DNA from 2 places in the Streptomyces sp. NBC_00440 genome. Region 2 is predicted to be linked to the other one. Evidence: riboswitches for the same ligand, from Rfam matches in the RefSeq annotation. Region 2 holds a riboswitch; the other holds the start of a gene.
What was found. Region 2 has a riboswitch for glycine ahead of gcvP (aminomethyl-transferring glycine dehydrogenase). Riboswitches for the same ligand answer to the same signal wherever they lie in the genome.

Region 1 (4,723 bases), 5.0 Mb from region 2:
TCCGTCGCCGCGACCTTGAAGGAGACCGCCTTGGCCGCGATCACGTGCTCCAGCGGGCCGCCCTGCTGACCGGGGAAGACCGCGGAGTTGATCTTCTTGGCGAGCTCAGCGGTGGAGAGGATGACACCACCGCGCGGGCCGCCCAGCGTCTTGTGCGTGGTCGTGGTGACGACGTGCGCGTGCGGCACGGGCGACGGGTGGAGGCCTGCGGCCACCAGGCCCGCGAAGTGCGCCATGTCGACCATCAGGTACGCGCCGACCTCGTCCGCGATCTTGCGGAACGCGGCGAAGTCCAGCTGGCGCGGGTAGGCGGACCAGCCGGCCACGATCAGCTTCGGCTGGGACTCCTTGGCCAGGCGCGCGACCTCGGCCATGTCGACCTGGCCGGTCTCCTCGTCGACGTGGTACGCGACCACGTTGTAGAGCTTCCCGGAGAAGTTGATCTTCATGCCGTGGGTCAGGTGCCCGCCGTGGGCGAGGTTCAGACCCATGATCGTGTCACCGGGCTTGAGCAGCGCGAACATCGCGGCGGCGTTCGCCTGGGCGCCCGAGTGCGGCTGGACGTTGGCGTGCTCGGCGCCGAAGAGCGCCTTGACGCGGTCGATCGCGATCGTCTCGATCACATCGACGTGTTCACAGCCGCCGTAGTAGCGGCGGCCCGGGTAGCCCTCGGCGTACTTGTTGGTGAGGACCGAGCCCTGGGCCTCCATGACCGCGACCGGAGCGAAGTTCTCGGAGGCGATCATTTCGAGGGTGGACTGCTGGCGGACCAGCTCGGCGTCGACAGCGGCGGCGACGTCCGGGTCGAGCTCGTGGAGGGAGGAGTCAAGAAGTGACATCGATAGTCCCTAGTTCCCTAGTTGCCGGCGGAGAGAGCGGCGTACTCGTCGGCGGAGAGCAGGTCGTCCGGCTCGCCGGTGACGCGCACCTTGAACAGCCAACCGCCCTCGTACGGGGCGGTGTTCACCAGCGACGGGTCGTCGATGACGTCCTGGTTGACCTCGGTGATCTCACCGGAAACCGGGGCGTACAGATCGCTGACCGACTTGGTCGACTCCAGCTCACCGCAGGTCTCGCCCGCGGCGACCGTGGACCCGGCCTCAGGGAGCTGGGCGTAGACGACGTCACCGAGCGCGTTGGCCGCGAACTCCGTGATGCCGACCGTCGAGACGCCGTCCTCGGCGACCGACAGCCACTCGTGCTCCTTGCTGTAACGCAGCTGCTGGGGGTTGCTCATGACCTGATTCTCCTGGATGCGGGGGAGTGCTGATGAACGGTGGTCTTACGGGCTGAGATGGTGTGGGTCACTTCTGGCGCTTGTAGAAGGGGAGGGCCACGACCTCGTACGGCTCATGGGTACCGCGGATGTCCACGCCCACACCGGACGTGCCGGGCTCCGCGTGGGCCGCGTCGACGTACGCCATGGCGATCGGCCTGCCCAGCGTCGGCGAAGGGGCGCCCGACGTGACCTCGCCGACGACCTGGCCGTCCGCGACGACCTGGTAGCCCGAGCGGGGGACCCGGCGGCCCTCCGCGATCAGGCCGACCAGTTTGCGCGGCGGGGCCGCCGCCGCGCGCTCGGCGGCCGCCTCCAGGGACGCGCGCCCGACGAAGTCGCCCTCCTTCTCGAACTTGACGACCCGGCCGAGACCGGCGTCGAAGGGGGTCAGCGCGGTGGTCAGCTCATGGCCGTAGAGGGGCATGCCCGCCTCCAGGCGCAGGGTGTCGCGGCAGGAGAGGCCGCAGGGCACCAGACCGGCCGGTGCGCCCGCCTCGGTCAGCGCCTGCCAGAGCTTCTCGGCGTCGGACGGGGCGACGAACAGCTCGAACCCGTCCTCGCCCGTGTAGCCGGTCCTGGCGATGAGCGCCTGGACGCCGGCGACGGTGCCGGGCAGGCCCGCGTAGTACTTCAGCCCGTCCAGATCGGCGTCCGTCAGCGATTTCAGGATGCCGGAGGATTCCGGCCCCTGTACGGCCAGCAGGGCGTACGCGTCACGGTCGTCCCGTACGACGGCGTCGAAGCCGCCCGCGCGGGCGGTGAGCGCGTCCAGGACCACCTGGGCGTTGCCCGCGTTGGCGACGACCATGTACTCCTGCTCGCCGAGCCGGTACACGATCAGGTCGTCCAGGATCCCGCCGTCCTCCTGGCAGATCATGGTGTAGCGGGCGCGGCCGTTGCCGACGGTGCTGATGTTGCCGACCAGCGCGTGATCGAGCAGCCGCACGGCCTGCGGGCCGCTGACGGTGATCTCGCCCATGTGGGAGAGGTCGAAGAGGCCGGCGTGCGTCCGTACGGCGATGTGCTCGTCGCGCTCACTGCCGTAGCGCAGCGGCATGTCCCAGCCCGCGAAGTCGGTCATGGTCGCGCCGAGCGACCTGTGCAGGGCGTCGAGTGCTGTGAGGCGGGGCGTGGGGCTCATATGCGGTACTCCCAGGGCATGACAGACGAGGACAATCCTCCCCATCTGTCATCGGAACCTGAGAGGTTCGCCGGCGCCTGTTGAGAGGCACGGCTTGCACCTTGGGTGGGACCGCAGGGCGGCCCGCTTTTCAGATCTGCCTCGTCCGCGCGGTACGGGGCCTGAGAGATTACAAGGGAGGGACTTGCTCCTTCGGCGCCCCGGCCGGTGACCGGGAACTCTCCCGCGCGGATTCGAACGGCCTGTATGGAGTTGGCGCGCACATCATTGCATGCCGCGCGCGCGGCGCCCCACCGGTGTCGCATTACTCTTTCTTTACACTTCCTCAGCGGGGGTATGCAGGGGATACGCAGGCATACGGGGTGGCACAGGGGGAGTGACCATGGTGGGGCAGGAGTGGCGGCGTGCTGATGCGGCGCCCGAAGTGACATCCGGGGGGCCGCGGGTGACGCCCGGGCGGCTCGTACGGCCCGGACGGGAGGCGGCCGGCCGCAGACCGCCCGCGGTGCGGGACCTGCGCAGGCGGGCCGGCCGCAGCCCGGACCGCCTGGTGTTCGCCGCCGGGGACGTGGTGGTCCTGTCCGGCCTCCCGGGCAGCGGGAAGTCCACGTTGTTACGCAGGGCCGCCGGGGCGCGCGGGATCGACTCGCAGGACACCCGGGACCGCTGGGAGCGCCGGATGCCCGGCCTGCTGCCGTACTGGAGCTACCGCCCGCTGGTCCGGGCCGCCCACTACGGCAGGCTGTGGCGCGTCCTGCGCTCGGGTGCCGGTGTCGTCGTGCACGACTGCGGCACGCACTCCTGGGTGCGCGCCCTGCTGGTCAGGGCGGCACGGCGGCGCCGGAGCGCCCTGCACCTGCTGCTGCTCGACGTGGCGCCCGGGGTGGCGCTGGCCGGTCAGACGGAGCGTGGCCGGAAGGTCTCCGCCTACGCCTTCGCCCGGCACCGCAGGGCGGTCGCCGGGCTGGTCCGGAACGCCGAGCGGGCGCGGCTGCCCGCGGGGTGCGGTTCGGTCGTGCTGCTCGACCGGGACGCGGCGGCCGCACTGCGCAGGATCGGGTTCGGGGCGGCGGCGTGACGGCGCCACTCTCTATCGTGGGGGAGGCCGTCAGGGTCCTCCGTTCGGATCGGGCGGGATGATCCGGAGGGCAGGCCCTAAGGTCGGTCGGCAGGTGAACAGGTGAGAAGGGGATACCTCGGTGGACATGGCATGGCCGGGAAATGAGCTCGAAGAGGTCCTGACCGCATCGGTCGGGAACCCCGCCGCGGGCGGCCGGCTGATCGAGGTGCTGGGGCGCAGCAACCTCTGGGTCCCGCTGCCCAACGGCGGAGGGCAGGACAGCAGTTCGCTCGACCTGCCCACCGTGGACATCGAGGGCGGGGCCTATGTCCCCGTCTTCAGCTCCGAGGCGCAGTTCCTCCAGTGCGTCGGCTCGCACTACTCCTTCGCGGTGGCCCCGGCGGTCGAGTTCGCCCGCGGGCTGCCGCCGCAGCTGGGCGTCGTGGTGAATCCGGGCGGTGCGATCGGTATGCCGCTGCCGCCGGCCGCCGTGGCCGAACTGTGCCGGAGCGGCCGGACCTCTCTCGACGGGCCGGCGACCGGCGGCCGGGTGCGGCTCTTCGAGCCGGACTGGCAGGAGGAGCCGGTCGACTTCCTCTCCGCCGCCGCCGGTGAGTTCGAGGAGTCGGGCGTGGTCCTTTCGGCGCGCCGGGCCCTCGCCTCCATCGAGGGCGGCGACCCGGTCCTCTTCGTCGGGGTCGAGTTCGCGACCTGGGACGGTGCGGGCCGCAACGCCCCGATGGACGCGCTCGGCCGGGCGCTGCACCGGGTCGAGGTGCCCTGGCCGGTCAATCTCGTCCTGCTGGACGTGGCGCAGGATCCGGTCGCCGACTGGATGCTGGACAAGGTCAGGCCGTTCTACGTCAGGGCCGACGCCGTGGGGCCGGTGCTGTAGGGCCGGTCGCTCTAAGCTGGTCGGATGTGCGGGACGCGCGGGACGGCCGGCACGTCGACTGGCCGAAATTGCACGGAACCAATCGCGCACCGAACGGATCGAACGGAACGGACGCACGGAACGGAACGGCTCCGTGCGGGCCGGGCCGTGCGAGCCGCGTCCCGGCGGGTGGAACGTCAACGCGTGGACCAAAACGGGTGGATCGAAGAGGGGCGGGACCCAGAGTGAGTGCGTCGGGCACGGCGGCCGGGCAGGTCGAGCAGATGCTGCTCCAGGTGACCCCCGGGCGGTACGACGCCTATGAGGCACTGCTGCAGGCGCTCGCCGACAGCCAGGTCTGGATGCTGC
Region 2 (4,723 bases):
CGGGACAGTCGTGGGGGAGGAAGCGGACACCGGTGAGAGGCCCGGAAAGTCCGGGGAAGCAGTGCCTGGCGAGGGGGAGCCGGGTGGTCAGGCGCGTTCTTCTTCGCCCGCGAGCCGGCCGAAGTCCCGGTCGGGGGGCGGCGGCGTGGGGGCCGAGATACCGAGCCCGTAGTGGTGGTAGAGCTGGAGTTCCTGCTCGGGTGAGAGATGGCGGCCGACACCGAAGCCCGGTGCTTCCTTGATCAGCGTGCGGTCGAAGGGCACCCGGAGGGCTTCGCTGACCAGTTCGCTCGGCTTCAGCGGGACGAACGCGTCCCGGCTGAACAGCCCGGTGCGTACCGCGGCCCACTCGGGCACTCCGGTGGCGTCGTCGAGGTAGACCTCGTCAACCGTGCCGATCTTGAGGCCATTGCGGTCGAACGCCTTGCGGCCTATCAGGCTGCGCGGATCTATGTCGGTCTGCACGGTCCCTCCAACTGATCGCAACGGATCACGATGTCTCCCGCCCCCTGCGAAGGTCTCCCCCTCAGGGAAGTCCAGATCCGGGGCATCGGCCACTCGAACACCGTGCGAAGTGGCTCGCTGGTAGGCTGGCCCATGGCTGCTGACCCCGCGCGGGAGAGCCCTTCGGATGCGATGTCCGGGGGCGCCGAAGGAGCAAATCCTCCCCGGAATCTCTCAGGCACACGTACCGCGCGGACGAGGTCACTCTGGAAAGCAGGGCGGGCGTCGGGCGGGCACGTCCGGATCCCTACCTCACCGACGGTGAAAGCGGGCACGTCGAGCGACGGGCCGGTGAAACTCTCAGGTTGAGATGACAGAGGGGGAGGCCGTCCGGGTACCCGTGCCGTGGTACCCCTCGCAGGTCGTTACGACCAGGAGGCCTCCGCCATGACTGCTCACCGCATTCCGCTCTCCCAGCTGGAGCGTGGCATCCCCTTCGAACAGCGCCACATCGGGCCCGACGCGGGGGCCCAGGCCAAGATGCTCGCCCATGTCGGTTACGGATCGCTCTCGGAGCTCACCGCGGCCGCCGTCCCCGAGGTGATCAAGAGCGCCGAGGCGCTGAACCTCCCGGACGCGCGCACCGAGGCCGAGGTCCTCGCCGAGCTGCGTCTCCTCGCCGACCGCAACCAGGTCCTCGCCCCGATGATCGGGCTCGGCTACTACGGCACGTTCACACCGCCGGTCATCCTGCGCAACGTCATGGAGAACCCCGCCTGGTACACGGCGTACACGCCCTACCAGCCGGAGATCTCCCAGGGGCGCCTGGAGGCGCTGCTGAACTTCCAGACCGTTGTCGCCGATCTGACGGGCCTGCCCACCTCGGGCGCATCGCTGCTGGACGAGGGCACCGCGGCAGCCGAGGCGATGTCCCTCGCGCGCCGCGTCGGCAAGGTCAAGAACGGTGTCTTCCTGGTCGACTCCGACGCCCTCCCGCAGACCGTCGCGGTGATCGAGACGCGCGCCGAGCCTGCCGGTGTCGAGGTTGTCGTCGCCGACCTCAGCGACGGCATCCCGGCCGAGGTGGCCGAGCGCGGCGTCTTCGGCGTACTGCTCCAGTACCCCGGCGCCTCCGGCCGGGTCCGGGACATCGCGCCCGTCATCGAGCAGGCGCACGAGCTCGGCGCCGTCGTCACCGTCGCCGCCGATCTGCTGGCGCTGACGCTGCTCACCTCGCCCGGCGAGCTGGGGGCGGACATCGCGGTCGGTACGACCCAGCGGTTCGGTGTCCCGATGGGCTTCGGCGGTCCGCACGCCGGGTTCATGGCCGTACGTGAGAAGTTCGCGCGCAGCCTGCCGGGGCGGCTCGTCGGAGTCTCCGTCGACGCCGACGGAAACAAGGCGTACCGGCTGGCCCTGCAGACCCGTGAGCAGCACATCCGCCGCGAGAAGGCCACCAGCAACATCTGCACCGCGCAGGTGCTCCTCGCCGTGATGGCCGGGATGTACGCGGTCTACCACGGCCCGGACGGCCTGCGTGACATCGCCCGGCGCACCCACCGGTACGCGGCGATCCTCGCCGAGGGGCTGCGCGCCGCGGGCGTCGACGTCGTGCACGGCGAGTACTTCGACACCCTCACCGTACGGACCGCGGGCAAGGCCGCCGAGGTCGTCGCCGCCGCCCGCGAGGGCGGGGTCAACCTGCACCAGGTCGACGCCGACCTGGTCTCCGTCGCCTGCGACGAGACCACCACGCGCACCCAGCTGGCCGCCGTCTGGGCAGCCTTCGGCGCCGATGGCGACATCGAGGCGCTCGACGGGCGGACCGCCGACGCGCTGCCCGCGGGGCTGCTGCGCCAGGACACCGTCCTCACCCACCCGGTCTTCCACCAGCACCGTTCCGAGACGGCGATGCTGCGCTACCTGCGCAAGCTCGCCGACCGCGACTACGCGCTGGACCGCGGCATGATCCCGCTCGGCTCCTGCACCATGAAGCTCAACGCCACCACCGAGATGGAGCCGGTCACCTGGCCCGAGTTCGGTGCGATCCACCCCTTCGCCCCGGTCGAGCAGGCGCAGGGATATCTGACGCTCATCCGCGAGCTGGAGGAGCGGCTGGCCGAGGTCACCGGATACGACAAGGTCTCCCTCCAGCCCAACGCGGGCTCGCAGGGCGAGCTGGCCGGTCTGCTGGCCGTGCGCGCCTACCACCGGGCCAACGGCGACACCGCGCGCACCGTGTGCCTCATCCCGTCGTCGGCGCACGGCACCAACGCCGCCAGCGCCGTGATGGCCGGTATGAAGGTCGTCGTCGTGAAGACCCGCGAGGACGGCGACGTCGACGTCGAGGACCTGAACGCCAAGATCGAGCAGTACCGCGACGAGCTGTCCGTGCTGATGGTCACCTACCCGTCGACCCACGGGGTCTTCGAGGAGCACATCACCGACATCTGCGCCGCCGTGCACGACGCGGGCGGCCAGGTGTACGTCGACGGCGCCAACCTGAACGCACTGGTCGGCCTCGCCAAGCCCGGCAAGTTCGGCTCGGACGTCTCGCACCTCAACCTGCACAAGACCTTCTGCATCCCGCACGGCGGCGGCGGCCCCGGTGTCGGCCCCGTCGGCGTACGGGCCCACCTGGCGCCGTACCTTCCCAACCACCCGCTCCAGCCGGCCGCCGGCCCCGCGACGGGTGTCGGTCCGGTCTCGGCCGCCCCGTGGGGCTCGGCCGGCATCCTGCCGATCTCCTGGGCGTACGTACGTCTCATGGGTGGCGAGGGGCTCAAGCGGGCGACGCAGGTGGCCGTGCTGGCCGCCAACTACATCGCCAAGCGCCTCGAACCGCACTACCCGGTGCTGTACACGGGCCCCAAGGGGCTGGTCGCGCACGAGTGCATCGTCGATCTGCGGCCGCTGTCGAAGGCGACGGGTGTGAGCGTCGACGACATCGCCAAGCGCCTCATCGACTACGGCTTCCACGCGCCGACGATGTCGTTCCCGGTGGCCGGGACGCTGATGATCGAGCCCACCGAGAGCGAGGACCTGGCGGAACTCGACCGGTTCTGCGACACGATGATCGCGATCCGTGCCGAGATCGAGAAGGTCGCCTCGGGCGAGTGGGCGGCGGACGACAACCCGCTGTGCAACGCCCCGCACACCGCGGCGGCGCTGGGCGGTGAGTGGACCCACGCGTACACCCGCGAGGAGGCCGTCTTCCCGGCCGGCGTCTCGCCCGCCGACAAGTACTGGCCGCCGGTGCGCCGGATCGACGGGGCCTTCGGCGACCGCAACCTCGTCTGCTCCTGCCCGCCGCTGGACGCGTACGACAACTGACGGACATGCGGGAGGGCCGGTTCGGGGATGTCACCCGGGCCGGCCCTTCGTCGTCTGTGCCAGTGCTGTCGCTGTGGCTGTGCAGTTCTGTTTCTGCGGACGTAACAGGGTCAGGCCGCGGTCGCCAGTCCCGAACCCAGGGGGCGGTGCGGCGCGATGATCTGGCCGTCGGGCAGCAGTTCACCGGTGTCCTCGAAGATGAGAACGCCGTTGCACAGCAGACTCCAGCCCTGCTCCGGATGGTGCGCGACGAGGAGCGCGGCCTCCCGGTCGGCGGAGGTGGCAGACGGGCAGGTGGGCTGGTGCTGGCACATGGATGCGTTCTTTCGCTGCGTTGTAGTGAGTGTCCTGCGGCTCGATGCGGAATTCATGGCCGCCCCCCGATCAGTCGGTGATCCCAGTGTTGCCCTACGGACGTCAATCCGCAGGTATTTCACGGCAGCACTTGCTACAGCATAAGGACGCATCACCCGTGCGGACGGTTCAGCTCAACTTGACTGCCTGTTCGGGTGGTTCGAAGGTGGCCCGACCGGGCTAGACCGGATGGGCAGGAAGAGCGCCGCGCCCCGCGACCTGATGTGGTCACGGGGCGCGCGGTGGTGCTCGGCAGCTGTCAGGCGGACGAGCTGAGCAGCGGGGGTGACAGCCTCATCGTCATCACCGGGAGCAGCTCCGACACCCGGTGCGGGCGGTGCGCGGCGATGCCGGGCGGTGCGGGTGCGAGGGGCACCAGCAGGTCCGTGGGGGCCGGCATCGTGCCGGAGACCGAGGCGTCGGCGCCGGTGTCACCGTGCAGCCACAGCGTCAGCATGTAGAGCTCCGGCACGGACAGCAGCCGGGGCTGGAACGGTGTGTCCATCGCCTCGGCCCGGCGCAGCGCGCTTCCGGTGGCGGTCGCGTACGGGCCCTCGAAGAAGTGCGAGAAGGTCCAGCCGTCGGCGGTGAG

Region 1: it holds a riboswitch for glycine, as region 2 does, so the genes downstream of both, gcvT (glycine cleavage system aminomethyltransferase GcvT) here and gcvP (aminomethyl-transferring glycine dehydrogenase) in region 2, are expected to answer to the same signal.

What each region holds. Positions count from the first base shown of each region.
Region 1 covers NZ_CP107921.1:5,916,933-5,921,655, forward strand. The annotation lists gene glyA (serine hydroxymethyltransferase) at 1-839, opposite strand, end outside; gene gcvH (glycine cleavage system protein GcvH) at 857-1,237, opposite strand; gene gcvT (glycine cleavage system aminomethyltransferase GcvT) at 1,305-2,420, opposite strand; glycine riboswitch at 2,561-2,656, opposite strand; gene OHB13_RS26655 (ABC transporter ATP-binding protein) at 2,803-3,498, shown strand; gene OHB13_RS26660 (enhanced serine sensitivity protein SseB) at 3,626-4,375, shown strand; gene OHB13_RS26665 (enhanced serine sensitivity protein SseB C-terminal domain-containing protein) at 4,600-4,723, shown strand, end outside.
Region 2 covers NZ_CP107921.1:957,649-962,371, reverse strand. The annotation lists gene OHB13_RS04310 (DNA polymerase IV) at 1-172, shown strand, start outside; gene OHB13_RS04305 (PRC-barrel domain-containing protein) at 88-465, opposite strand; glycine riboswitch at 606-704, shown strand; gene gcvP (aminomethyl-transferring glycine dehydrogenase) at 892-3,777, shown strand; gene OHB13_RS04295 (DUF5999 family protein) at 3,888-4,091, opposite strand; gene OHB13_RS04290 (hypothetical protein) at 4,391-4,723, opposite strand, start outside.